DNA from 4 places in the Streptomyces sp. NPDC059003 genome. Region 1 is predicted to be linked to each of the others. Evidence: riboswitches for the same ligand, from Rfam matches in the RefSeq annotation. Region 1 holds a riboswitch; each other region holds the start of a gene.
The links. A riboswitch is a leader RNA that binds a small molecule or an ion and turns the genes downstream of it on or off. The one in region 1 is predicted to bind cobalamin.

Region 1 (3,312 bases):
GCCGGTACGTGCTGCGCCTGACGCGCCGGCCGCCGAGGACGAACCCGCACCCGGCCAGGGCGAGTCCGGCGAGCAGCAGCGGTGTGCCGAGGTAGAACGGCGTGCTCGCGCCCATCGCGCCGTAGAGCCCGCCACACACGCCGAGCAGCCCGGCGATGACCAGGGTGCCGGTGAACAGCCGGGTGCGCGGGGCGACGCGGCCGGTGTGGCCGTAGCCGTGCGAGGCCATCGCGGCGGCCAGGGCGAGGGAGCGGTTCATGGCGTCCTCGAGGACCGGGATGACGATGCCGCGCAGCGCGCCGATGCCGCGTACGCCCTTCCTGGCCACGCCGCCGCGCAGCAGCCTGGCCCGGCGCACCCGCTGCACGCTCTCGACGAGCTGCGGTGCGACGGTGAGCGTGACGACGACGGACGTGCCGACCTCGTACAGCGCGCCGGGCAGCGCCTTGAGCATCCGCTTGGGGTTGGCGAGCGCGTTGGCGGCGCCGACGCACACCACCATGGTGGCCAGACGCAGACCGTCGTACAGGCCGCCGAGCAGCTGTTCGGCGGCCACCGGGCCGAACAGGCGGACCCCCGCGGCCCATGCGGGCAGCGGGATCTGCGGCAGGGTGAACAGGACCGTGTCGCCCTGGCCGCCGCCGAAGACGATCCGGAAGGCGACGCGCATCACGACGATGAACGCGCCGAGGCTCAGATACATCCGGAAGGCGAGGGCCCACGGGGCGTCGTCGCGCCGCTGGGCGACCACGAATCCGACCGCGGACAGGATCAGGACGAGCAGCACGGGGTTGGCGGTGCGGCTCGCCGTGGCGGCCATGCCGAGCGCCCACAGCCACCACGCGCCCGGGTGCACCGCGCGGGCCGGAGCGGTCACGGCGTGGTGTCCGCGCCGCGGGAACGGCGGCGCCAGGCCGTCACTCCTCCGGCGGCCGCGAGGGCCACGGCGGCCGCCCCGCCGACGACCGTGCCCATGGGCACGCCCTTGTCCTTGCTGGCCTGCACGGTCCGCTGGTCCTCGCCACCGGTCCAGTCGGCGGCTTCGGTCGGGGTGGGCGCGGGGCCGGAACGTCCGGACGGGGAGGGCGGGTTGGGCTTCTTGCCGCCGGTGTCCTTGGTGTCGCTCCCCTTGCCCTTCTTGGACTTCTTGGACTTCTTGGACTTCTTGGATTTCTCGGGCTTCTTGTCCTGCCCACCGTGCCTGTCGCCCTTGGCTCCGGGCGGCGGCTCCAGGCCGCCGCCGTCGGCGGGAGGCCGTGCGCCGTTGCCGTCGCCGGGGCTCTCGGGCGGTGCGGGGCGGCCCGGCGCGTCGGGGGCCCCGTGGTCCGAGCCACCGCCGCCCGGACGGCCACCGCCGCCCCCTCCTCCCGGGCGCCCGCCGCCACCGGTCCCGGGAGCGGTCGACGGCCGCCGGGGCGCGACGCGCGGTGCCGGGGCCCGGCCCTCGCTCCGGTTGAGGGAGAACGACCAGCCCTCGAAGCTGCCCTTGGGCGGGGTGCGGTAGGTGGCGCCGTACTGGCTGTAGGTCCAGCGGCCGCCGTTGGACGCGTGCCAGTACGACCAGTACGCCTTGGTCGGCGGGGTGTCGATGCACGGCTCGCGTTCGGTGCCCGGCTTGCCCTCCAGGCGGCAGATGAACGACTCGCCCCAGCGGTTGGTGCCGGTGACGTCGATGCCCGCGTCCTTCAGGGCGGCGAGGCCGGTCTCCTGGGAGCCCACCGCGCAGCGCACGATGGTGGTCCCGCCCAGTTCCCGGAAGTCGACGACGACGGTGACGCCGTTGCCGTTCGGGCAGAAGCCCGGGCGGCCGCGGCCGGTGTCCACCGCGGACGCGGGGGCGGCCCGGCCGAGCCCGAGCCCGGCCGTCGCGAGCAGCAGCCCGAGCAGGGCGGCGAACGTCCGTCTCGCACCGGCCATTTCAAGTGCCCTTCGGCTCGGGGCCCGCACCGGGACCCCGCGCACCGCCGCTCCCGGTGCCGCGCGGACGGACCGCGTCGCACGAACAGACCCCTGACGCGCGTTCCGAACGGAAGCGGCAGGGGCCGAAGAACCGGTGCAGGGCTCAGGGCTCCACGCTGCAGACCATGACAGTGAGAAGCAGTGCACGTAGCGCGCCGGGCGGCCCGACTCGCAGCGACGCCTGAGCGCGCTGCACACGGTTGCAGGTCAGTGCCGGATTCCCACCGGCTTTCCCCAGTCGCGTACGCATGAAGTTGTCGAAGGTGTCCGCCCCCGCCACAGCGGGAGCACGCGCATCGTAGGCCCGGTTTGTTGAAACGCGCCAGGGTTTGCGGCCTGTGACTCCGGCCACCGCGCGGTCAGCGCTGGTACAGGCCCACGAGGGTGCCGCTGCCCACGTGCTGGCGGTCGACGGCGGCGTGCACCTCGTCCGCCGTCGCGTCCTCGGGGAGCGACACCGGCGCCGGGAGGGCGTAGAGGCGGAAGAAGTACCGGTGCGGCTCGTCGCCCGCCGGAGGGTGCGGGCCGCTCCAGCCGTCCTCGCCGAAGTCGTTGCGGTGCACGTGCGCGGGCGGCTGCGGCGCACCGGCGTCGAGGCCCTCGACGCGCGGGTCGAGCCCGGTCATGAGCCAGTGGACGAAGGTCCCTTGCGGCGCGTCGGGGTCCTCGCACAGGAGCACCAGCTCCGCCGCGTCGTCCGGCACTCCGGACCAGGTCAGCGGCGGTGGGACGTTGTCGCCCTCCCGTGCGTGGCGCGGCGGGATCGGGGCGTGGTCGTGGAACGCGGAGCTCTTGAGTTCGATGTCGGTCATGCGCGCCGCAGTACCCACGTACGGGCCCGGCATGCACACGGTCGCCCCCAGGGGCGCGCAGTCACTCAGCGGCGCAGCTTCACCTTCGACAGCGCGGCCACGCCGAGGGCGGCGAGCGCGACCTGGATGAGGCACTCGGCCCAGTCGACGCCTTCCGTGTCGGCCACGTCCAGGCCCGACGCGATGGCCGTGCCGACGAGTGCCGCCACGATGCCGACGACGACGGTCCACAGGATGCCGATGCGCTGCCGTCCCGGTACGGCGAGGCGGCCGAGCACCCCGATGACGGCGCCGATCAGGATCGCGCTGATGAGTCCCGAAATCTCCATCACTGCCCCTTGCTAGCAGTATCTCTCGACGGTGGGCCTCGACGGTGGGCCCTGACTTCGGGCGCGAGCGCGAGAGGCCCGCGCCCAAAGCACCTCACTCCCCGTGGCCTCCCAGCCGCCGCACCGGGTCCCCCGGGCCCGTGACCGCAAACACGCCGCGCGCCGCGCGCGGCCGACTTGCTCCGCGGCGGCCGGGGTACTCGTCGTCCGCC
Region 2 (3,312 bases), on a different contig from region 1:
GATCATCGCGCCGTTGTCGGTGCACAGCTTGAGGGGCGGCACGCGCAGGGTGATCCCGGCCGCGCGGCAGCGCTCCTCGGCGAGCGCCCGCACCCGGGAGTTGGCGGCGACGCCGCCGACCACGACGAGCGTGCCGACGCCGTGCGCGGTGCAGGCCGCGACCGCCTTGCGGGTGAGGACGTCCGCGACGGCCTCCTGCAGCGCGGCGGCGCCGTCGGCGACCGGCAGTTCCCGGCCGCGGTGGCTCTCGGCCCAGCGCGCGGCGGCCGTCTTCAGACCGGAGAAGGAGAAGGCGTACGGGTCGTCGCGCGGCCCGGTCAGCGGGCGCGGGAAGGCCACCGCGTCCGGCGAGCCGTCGCGTGCCGCGCGGTCGACGGCGGGGCCGCCGGGGTAGGGCAGGCCGAAGACGCGGGCCACCTTGTCGAAGCACTCGCCCGCCGCGTCGTCCAGGGTGTCCCCCAGGTGCATGATCGGGTCGCGGGCCAGGTCGCGTACGAGCAGCAGCGAGGTGTGGCCGCCGGAGACGATCAGGACCACGCAGGGGTCGGGCAGCGGGCCGTGCTCCAGGGTGTCGGCGGCGACGTGCCCGGCCAGGTGGTGCACGCCGTACAGCGGCACGTCGAGGGCGTAGGCGAGCCCCTTCGCCCCGGCGAGGCCGACCTGGAGGGCGCCGGACAGGCCGGGGCCGGTCGTCACGGCGACGGCCCCGACGTCGCGCATGCGCAGGCCCGCCTCGTCCAGGGCACGGCGGACGACCGGGTTGAGCGCGTGCACGTGGGCGCGGGCGGCGATCTCCGGGACGACCCCGCCGTAGCGGGCGTGCTCGTCCATGCTGGACGCGACGGCGTGCCCGAGCAGCCGCCCGGCACGCACCAGGCCGACGCCGGTCTCGTCGCAGGACGACTCGATGCCGAGCACGACGGGCGAACCCGTCGAGCCTTTCGTGACCATGCCTCTGCTCCCCGCGACTGGACGCCTTCTTGCCTCTTCATAGTAATTGCAAGTACTTCGCAATAAGACTGCTGGAGGAATCAGCCCGTCCGGCGCCTGAGGACGAGGCCGAAGGCCTATCAACGCCCCGCGTGGGTAGGGTGAGCCCCGCAACAGGTTCGCCCTGCCGGCCAGGCAGCGGCGTCGCAAGAGGGAACCCGGTGAGAATCCGGGACTGCCCCGCAGCGGTGAGCGGGAACGACCGCCGTCATACGCACTGGGTCCATCACGGACCCGGGAAGCGACGGCCAGTAGGTGACCTCCCCGGAGGTCGCGCCCGCGAGTCCGAAGACCTGCCCGTTGCCCGTGCGCGACCCGTCGCGCGCGGCTCACCGGTGACCTCGTGGGCGGGTCGGCGTGCACGGCAGGCGGACGGGCACCTCGGTGCCGTGATCCGCCCGTTCCGCGCTCCCTTCGCGCCCGCGGCCGTCCCCGGCCATGGCACACACACGCTCGCGAAGGAGAGTTCTGTGACAGACAAGCCCGCAGCCGCGGCAGCACGGGCCACCGTGTACGGCTACCCCCGCCAGGGCCCGAACCGCGAACTGAAGAAGGCCGTCGAGGGCTACTGGAAGGGCCGCGTCGACGCCGACGCCCTGAGGGAGACGGCCGCCGAGCTGCGCCGCGCCAACTGGGAGCGGCTCGCCGACGCCGGGATCCACGAGGTGCCGACCGGCGACTTCTCGTACTACGACCACGTCCTGGACACCAGCGTCCTGCTCGGCGCGATCCCCGACCGCCACCGCGAGGCCGTCGCGGCGGACCCGCTGGACGGCTACTTCGCGATGGCGCGCGGCACCGCGGACGTGGCGCCGCTGGAGATGACGAAGTGGTTCGACACCAACTACCACTATCTGGTGCCGGAGTTGGGCCCGGACACCGTCTTCGCCGCCGACTCCGCGAAGCAGGTCGCCGAGCTGAAGGAGGCGCTCGCGCTCGGCCACGCCGCGCGGCCGGTGCTCGTCGGCCCGGTCACGTACCTGCTGCTCGCCAAGCCCGCGCCGGGCGTCGACGGCGCGTTCGAGCCGCTGACGCTCCTCGACCGGCTGCTTCCCGTGTACGCGGAGGTGCTCGCCGACCTGCGGGCGGCGGGCGCCGCGTGGGTGCAGCTGGACGAGCCCGCGCTCGTCCAGGACCGGACACCGGCCGAGCTGAACGCCGCCGCCCGCGCCTACCGCGACCTCGGCGCGCTGACCGACCGGCCGAGGCTCCTGGTCGCCTCCTACTTCGACCGGCTCGGCGAGGCCCTGCCCGTGCTCGCGAAGACGCCGGTGGACGGGCTCGCCCTGGACTTCACGGGCCCGGCGGCCGCCAACCTCGACGACCTCGCGCGGGCCGGCGGGCTTCCGGGCAAGCGCCTGGTGGCGGGCGTGGTCGACGGCCGCAACGTCTGGATCAACGACCTGGAGAGGTCCCTCGCCACGCTCGGCACGCTCCTCGGGCTCGCCGACCGCGTGGACGTGGCCGCGTCCTGCTCGCTCCTGCACGTGCCGCTCGACGCCGCCGCCGAGCGCGACATCGACCCGCAGGTGGCCCGCTGGCTCGCCTTCGCCCGGCAGAAGACCGCCGAGCTCGTCACCCTGGCCCGCGGCCTCGCCCACGGCCCCGACACCGTCGCGGCCGAACTCGCCGCCAACCGCGCCGACCTGGCGTCCCGCGCCGGTTCCGCCCTCACCCACGACCCGCGCGTGCGCGCCCGCGCCGCGGCCGTCACCGCCGCCGACGCCCGCCGCTCGCAGCCGTACGCCGAGCGCGCCGCCGCCCAGCGCGCGAGCCTGCACCTGCCACTGCTCCCCACCACGACCATCGGCTCGTTCCCGCAGACCACCGAGTTGCGCACGGCCCGCGCCGACCTGCGCGCCGGGCGCATCGACGAGGGCGGGTACGAGGAGCGCATCGAGACCGAGATCCGGGCCGTCCTGGACTTCCAGGAGAAGGCGGGCATCGACGTCCTGGTGCACGGCGAGCCCGAACGCAACGACATGGTGCAGTACTTCGCCGAGCAGCTGACCGGCTATCTCGCCACGCGGCACGGCTGGGTCCAGTCGTACGGCACCCGCTATGTGCGCCCGCCGGTGCTCGCCGGTGACATCTCGCGCCCTGAGCCGATGACGGTGCGCTGGACGGCGTACGCCAACTCGCTCACCGACCGCCCCGTCAAGGGCATGCTGACGGGCCCGGTCACGATGCTCGCCTGGTCGTTCGTCCGCGACGACCAGCCGCTCGGCGACACGGCGCGGCAGGTCGCGCTCGCCCTGCGCGACGAGGTCGAGGACCTCGAAGCGGCCGGGACCCGGGTGATCCAGGTGGACGAGCCCGCGC
Region 3 (3,312 bases), on a different contig from region 1:
GGTGCGGGTCTTCTCCCAGGCGGGCAGCGGGCCGTGGCGCTCGGCCAGGTCCGTGGACGCCTCGTACGCGGCGAGCATGATGCGCTCGGCGATCTTCGTGGAGAGCGCCTTCGCCTCGGGCGAGTCGAAGGGCAGCCGCAGCTGGAAGAAGACGTCCTGCAGGCCCATCGCGCCGAGGCCCACCGGGCGCCACTTGGCGTTGGAGCGCCCGGCCTGCTCGGTCGGGTAGAAGTTGATGTCGACGACCCGGTCGAGGAAGGTCACGGCGGTGCGGACGGTCGCGTCAAGGCGCTCCCAGTCGATGTCACCGTCGGCCACGAAGGCCCCGAGGTTCACCGAGCCGAGGTTGCAGACGGCCGTCTCGCCGTCGTCCGTGACCTCCAGGATCTCCGTGCACAGGTTGGAGGAGTGCACGGTGTGGCCGGGCTCGGCGGTCTGGTTGGCGGTGCGGTTGGAGGTGTCCTTGAAGGTCATCCAGCCGTTGCCGGTCTGCGCGAGGGTGCGCATCATGCGGCCGTACAGGTCCCGGGCCGGGATGGTCTTCTGGGCGAGGCCCTTCGCCTCGGCCGCGCGGTACGCCGCCTCGAACTCCTCGCCCCACAGGTCGACGAGCTCGGGCACGTCGGCGGGCGAGAACAGCGACCAGTCCTGGTCGGCGTTGACGCGGCGCATGAACTCGTCCGGGATCCAGTGCGCCAGGTTCAGGTTGTGCGTGCGCCGGGCGTCCTCGCCGGTGTTGTCGCGCAGCTCCAGGAACTCCTCGATGTCGGAGTGCCAGGTCTCCAGGTAGACCGCGGCCGCGCCCTTGCGACGGCCGCCCTGGTTGACCGCCGCCACCGACGCGTCGAGGGTCTTCAGGAACGGCACGATGCCGTTGGAGTGCCCGTTCGTGCCGCGGATCAGCGAACCGCGCGAGCGGATGCGGGAGTACGAGAGGCCGATGCCGCCCGCGTGCTTGGAGAGCCGCGCGACCTGGTGGTACCGGTCGTAGATGGAGTCGAGCTCGTCCAGCGGGGAGTCGAGCAGATAGCAGCTGGACATCTGCGGGTGCCGGGTGCCGGAGTTGAACAGGGTCGGCGACGACGGCAGGTAGTCCAGGCGGCTCATCAGGCCGTACAGCGCCGCGACCTCGTCCAGGGCCCGCACGGAGTCGTCCTCGGCGAGGCCCGCGGCCACGCGCAGCATGAAGTGCTGGGGCGTCTCGACGACCTTGCGGGTGATCGGGTGGCGCAGCAGATAGCGGCTGTGCAGGGTGCGCAGGCCGAAGTAGCCGAAGCGGCGGTCGGCGCCGTCGGCGAGCGCGTCGGCCACGAGAGCGTCGAGGCGCGCGGAGTGCAGCGCGGTGAACGCGGCCGTGCGGTCCGCGATCAGGCCCTCGCGGTGGCCGACCGCGACGGACTCGGAGAAGGACGTGACGCCCTGCGACGCGGCCTCCTCGCGGATGCCGATGCTCAGGAGCCGGGCGGCGAGCCGCGAGTACGCGGGGTCCTCGGAGATCAGGCCCGCGGCCGCCTCGGTCGCCAGCTCCCTGAGCTCCGCCTCGTCCGCGTGCGCGGAACGGCCGCGCAGCGCGGCGGCGGCGACGCGACCGGGGTCGGCGTCGGGGAGGTCGGCGGTGAGGTCGGTCAGGGTGCGCAGCAGCGCGGTGCCGGGGCCGTCGGCGGTCGGTGCGGCCTGGTCGGCGTCTCGCTGCTCGGCCTTCGCTGACGCGGGCTCTGCGGGCGCGATGGTCACGTGGTGCTCTCCCTCGCTCGGCTCGGGGCCTTGCGGCAGGCGAGGGGCACACGGGCGCGACCGCGCGCAGCGGTGGCGTACGCCGCGTCCACCAGCCCATTCCACGAGGCCCGGACGTCTGGCGCCCGGGCCGGGCGGCACGGGCGCGCTGCCGGCAGGTGCTCGGACTGAGTGGGTACGCAAATGCGCACACGTACACCGTTGCGGGACAGTTCCGGACTTGCACCGGATTCCCCTGCGGCGACAGCGAGCACGAGCATACATCTTGTGCTGGCTTTCGGTGGCACCCCTAGATGTTGTGTCGGAGGGTGACGCAGACCTCACCGCGCGAACGCGACGGAAGCGTCAACTCGCGGGGGAGGCGTGGCATTCCGGGGAGCCGCGAAGAGGGGCGGGCCGCCGGATTCCCGGTGGTCCGCCCCTGTGCTTACGGTGCGCTGCCTCTGCGCTCAGCCGCCCGTGTCCGCTCAGCCGTCCGTGTCCGCTCAGCCGCCCGCGCCCGGCGGGTCCTGCGGGGCGCCGTCGCCGTTCGGTGGCAGGTCGCCGCGCTCGACGGGCTCGCCGCCCGGCACGCGCTCGGGCAGGATCGCGTCCAGCTCCCGGTCGTCCGCGCGGTGGACCTTCTCGGCGGCGGCGCGCAGCACGGCGCGGCTCACGGCCTTGGGGTCGGCGGCGACCTGGATGCGCAGGCCGTTCTCCGAGCGGGCGTACTCGTGCCGCTCCGCGGTCACGCGGTACCAGCCCTTGCCGTCCTTCTCGCAGCTCTTGGCGGCGGGCGGGGCCGTGCGGCAGTTCTTGTCGTCGACGGCGCCCCGGTCCACGTACACCGTGAACTGCTGCCCGCCGTCCCGCTTCACGTACGTGACCTGGAAGCCGTCGTCGCCGAGCACGCCGGCGGACTGCTTCGCCGCCTCGTAGCCGTCGGCCTCCGTCAGGTACACGTGCTCCACACGGGTCTGCGCGGCCAGGGCGCGGGCCTTCAGCTCGGCGTGGTCGGGCGCGGACCCCCCGCCGGAACCGGAGCCCGAGCTGGAGCCCGGGCCCGACCCGGCGTCCTCGGAGCCGCAGCCGGTGAGCACGAGAGGGGCGAGCAGCAGCGCCGGGAGCACGAGGAGATGACGTCTCATGCGCACATCCTTTCGCATCCGCCGCCCGCCCCGCCGTCGCACCGTCAGTGCCCGGCCCCCACCTTCGGCAGTTCGGCGGCCACGCCCTGGTCGCCCGCGTCCGCCGTGTAGTCCTCGGGGGACGTCTCGTCGACGCCGTCCGGGGCCCCCACGGCCTTCAGGACGACGGTGAGGACCACCGTCACCAGGACGTTGAGCACGAACGCGGTCAGGCCGATGTAGCCGATCTCGCCGATGCCCGGGATCTCGTCCGACGAGCCGCCGAAGTGCTTCTGCGTGGGCGAGGCGACGCCGTACGCCGCGATCGTCCCGTACGCCATGCCGACCGCCCACCCGGCGAGCAGCGCCCACCGGTGGAACCAGCGCGTGAACAGGCCGCCGACGAGCGCGGGCATGGTCTGCAGGATCCAGATGCCGCCGAGCAGCTGGAAGTTGATGGCGACCGTCTTGT
Region 4 (3,312 bases), on a different contig from region 1:
TCGGCGGTGCCATCGGCACCGGCCTGTTCCTCGGCGCGGGCAAGGCCATTCACAAGGCGGGCCCGAGCCTCATCCTCGCGTACGCGATCGCGGGCCTCGTGATCTTCTTCATCATGCGGGCGCTCGGCGAGCTCCTCATGTACCGGCCCGTCTCGGGCTCGTTCTCCGAGTACGCGCGCGAGTTCGTGGGCCCCTTCTTCGGGTTCGTGACCGGCTGGACGTACTGGCTCTTCTGGGTCGTCACGGGCATCACGGAAGTCACCGCGGCCGCCCAGTACATGCAGTACTGGACCCATGGCTCCATTCCCCAATGGGCCTACGCGCTGATCTTCACCGTCATCCTGTACGGCGCCAACCTGATCTCCGTGAAGCTCTTCGGCGAGCTGGAGTTCTGGTTCTCCATGGTCAAGGTCACCGCCATCATCGGCATGATTCTGATCTGCGCCGGCATCCTCACCATCGGCTTCTCCGACGCCGGTGACACCGCGTCCGTGTCGCACCTGTGGGACAACGGCGGCTTCTTCCCCAACGGCATCGGCAACACGCTGATGACCCTCCAGATCGTGATGTTCGCCTTCCTGGCCGTGGAGCTGGTCGGCGTCACCGCGGGTGAGTCCAAGGACCCGAAGAAGACCCTGCCCAAGGCGATCAACACCGTGCCGTGGCGCATCGCCGTCTTCTACGTCGGCGCCCTGATCATGATCCTCTCGGTCGTGCCGTGGACGGCCTTCCAGCCCGGCGTCTCCCCGTTCGTCGCCGCCTTCGAGAAGATGGGCCTCGGCATCGGTGCCGCGATCGTGAACTTCGTGGTCCTGACCGCCGCGCTCTCCTCCTGCAACTCGGGCATGTACTCCACCGGCCGCATGCTGCGCGACCTCGCGCTCAACGGCCAGGGCCCGAAGTTCTTCACCAAGCTCACCAAGAACGGCCTGCCGCTCGTCGGCACCACCGCGTCCGCCGCGCTGATGCTCGTCGGCGTGTGGATCAACTACCAGTGGCCCGGCGAGGCGTTCAACTACGTCGTCTCCTTCGCCACCATCTCCGGCATGTGGGCCTGGATCATGATCCTGGTCTCCCAGATCAACTACCGCCGCAAGGCCGACGCGGGCATCCTGCCCCAGTCCACGTTCCGCGCCCCGGGCGCCCCGTACACCAGCTGGTTCGCGCTCGCCTTCATCGCCATGGTCATCGTGATGATGGGCATCGACAAGGACGCGCGGATCTCCCTGTACTGCGCCCCGATCTGGGCCGCCATCCTGTGCGTGTCCTACCTGGTCCTGAAGAGCCGCAACCCGGAGGCGGCTGCCTTCAAGAAGCGCGAGCACGGCGGCCCCGCCGTCGAGTCCGCCACCCCGGTCACCAAGGACTGACCTCCGGGCACTTGCCCACGATGCGGGCCGTCACGTACCACATGCTGGTACGCGGCGGCCCCTTCGTACGCCTGGGCTGCATATCCTGGCCGGCATGCTGACCATCACCCAGGCCCTGCACGACCAGATCGTGGCGCACGCGCGCAAGGACCACCCCGACGAGGCGTGCGGCGTCGTCGCGGGCCCGGCGGGCAGTGACCGCCCCGAGCGGTTCGTCCCGATGCTGAACGCGGCCCGCTCGCCCACGTTCTACGAGTTCGACTCCGCCGACCTGCTCAAGCTCTACCGCGAGCTCGACGACCGCGACGAGGAGCCGGTCGTGATCTACCACTCGCACACGGCCACGGAGGCCTACCCCTCCCGCACCGACATCAGTTACGCCAACGAGCCGGGCGCCCACTACGTCCTCGTCTCGACCGCCGACGCCGACGACGCGGGACCCTTCCAGTTCCGCTCCTTCCGCATCGTGGACGGCGAGGTCACCGAGGAGGACGTCCAGGTCGTCCAGGCATACTGAAGCCGACCTTTGAGGCGGCAGGACCCAGGAAGCCGGTGCGAATCCGGCGCGGTCCCGCCACTGTGACCGGGCACGCGTGCCCGCCAGCCAGGAACTGACCTGCCGCCCCACGCCCACTTCGCACAGGGGACGCGGAAATCCCCTGAGGAGGCCCGCACCCATGCGCACCCGCGTGCTGCTCGCCGCGGCGGCGATCCTGCTGCCGCTCACCGCCTGCTCGGCGTCCGACTCGGACAAGGACTCCGGCAAACCCGCGCCCAAGGCCGCCGGATTCCCGTACACCGTCACCAACTGCGGTGTGCGGACGACGTACAAGGCACCGCCCGAGCGCGCCGTCCCCATGAACCAGCACGCCACGGAGATCCTCCTCGAACTGGGCCTGAAGGACCGCATCGCGGGCACCGCCTACCTCGACGACAAGGTCCTCCCGAAGTACGCGAAGGCGTACGCGTCGCGCCCGGTGCTCGCCAAGGAGTACCCCTCGTACGAGCAGCTGCTCGCCGCGAACCCCGACTTCGTGTACGGCGGCTACGCCAGCGCCTTCAACGCGAGCGACGGCCGCAGCCGGGACGCCCTCGCCAAGTCCGGGATCAACACCCGCCTCAACGTCGAGGGCTGCGCCAAGAAGCCCGTCACGATGGACGACCTCTACCGCGAGGTGCGCGAGACCGGCGCCACCTTCGGCGTCCGCGACCGCGCCGAGCGCTGGGTGCGCGCGGCGAAGGCCACCCTGGCCGCCGAGAAGTCCAAGGCCGCCAAGGACCGCAAGCGCCCGTCCGTCTTCGTCTACGACAGCGGCGACAAGACCGCGTTCACCGCGGGCGGCCGCGGCATCGGCAACGAGATCATCGAGCGCGCGGGCGCCCGCAACGTCATGTCCGACCTCGACAAGTCCTTCGGCGACGCCTCCTGGGAAACGGTGGTCGACCGCCGCCCCGACGTCATCCTCATCTACGACTACGGCGCGACGACGGTCGCCCAGAAGAAGAAGCGCCTCCTGACCGACCCGGCCCTGCGCGACGTCCCCGCCATCAAGAACAAGCGCTTCGCGGTCCTGCCCCTGTCGGACGTGGTCCTCGGGGTCAGGGCACCGGCGGCGGTGAAGAAGCTGTCGGAGCAGCTCTAATGCAGCCCGTCCGGCGTTTGAGGACGAGCGCGAAGCGCGATGAACGGGGGTGCCAGGGGGCTGGCCCCCTGGTTCGGGAAGGGGCGGGCCAGGGGCGCACCCGCGAGGCCCCACCCACCCGCACCCTCCGCTACGCCACAGTCATGGCCACCCTCACCATCGCCCTCGCGGCCGCAGGCATCGCCGCGCTGACCTACGGCTCAGTCAAGATCCCACCCGCCGAGGTGCTCGACATCCTCACGGGCAAGGCCACAGGCCCGTCCCCGTACCGCACCATCGTCCTGGACGTCCGCCTCCCC

Region 2: another riboswitch for cobalamin. It lies ahead of metE (5-methyltetrahydropteroyltriglutamate--homocysteine S-methyltransferase); the one in region 1 lies ahead of ACFWZ5_RS42455 (hypothetical protein).
Region 3: another riboswitch for cobalamin. It lies ahead of ACFWZ5_RS39495 (ribonucleoside-diphosphate reductase subunit alpha); the one in region 1 lies ahead of ACFWZ5_RS42455 (hypothetical protein).
Region 4: another riboswitch for cobalamin. It lies ahead of ACFWZ5_RS42220 (ABC transporter substrate-binding protein); the one in region 1 lies ahead of ACFWZ5_RS42455 (hypothetical protein).

Annotation. Positions count from the first base shown of each region.
Region 1 is NZ_JBHYJH010000256.1:4,987-8,298, forward strand. It holds gene ACFWZ5_RS42450 (CbiQ family ECF transporter T component) at 1-877, opposite strand, end outside; gene ACFWZ5_RS42455 (hypothetical protein) at 874-1,917, opposite strand; cobalamin riboswitch at 2,096-2,260, opposite strand; gene ACFWZ5_RS42460 (YbhB/YbcL family Raf kinase inhibitor-like protein) at 2,319-2,771, opposite strand; gene ACFWZ5_RS42465 (GlsB/YeaQ/YmgE family stress response membrane protein) at 2,837-3,100, opposite strand.
Region 2 is NZ_JBHYJH010000006.1:58,636-61,947, reverse strand. It holds gene tsaD (tRNA (adenosine(37)-N6)-threonylcarbamoyltransferase complex transferase subunit TsaD) at 1-951, opposite strand, end outside; cobalamin riboswitch at 1,089-1,306, shown strand; gene metE (5-methyltetrahydropteroyltriglutamate--homocysteine S-methyltransferase) at 1,461-3,312, shown strand, end outside.
Region 3 is NZ_JBHYJH010000199.1:3,490-6,801, reverse strand. It holds gene ACFWZ5_RS39495 (ribonucleoside-diphosphate reductase subunit alpha) at 1-1,734, opposite strand, end outside; cobalamin riboswitch at 1,870-2,007, opposite strand; gene ACFWZ5_RS39490 (hypothetical protein) at 2,220-2,861, opposite strand; gene mctP (monocarboxylate uptake permease MctP) at 2,906-3,312, opposite strand, start outside.
Region 4 is NZ_JBHYJH010000250.1:3,362-6,673, reverse strand. It holds gene ACFWZ5_RS42230 (amino acid permease) at 1-1,370, shown strand, start outside; gene ACFWZ5_RS42225 (Mov34/MPN/PAD-1 family protein) at 1,465-1,887, shown strand; cobalamin riboswitch at 1,851-2,005, shown strand; gene ACFWZ5_RS42220 (ABC transporter substrate-binding protein) at 2,048-3,013, shown strand; gene ACFWZ5_RS42215 (FecCD family ABC transporter permease) at 3,157-3,312, shown strand, end outside.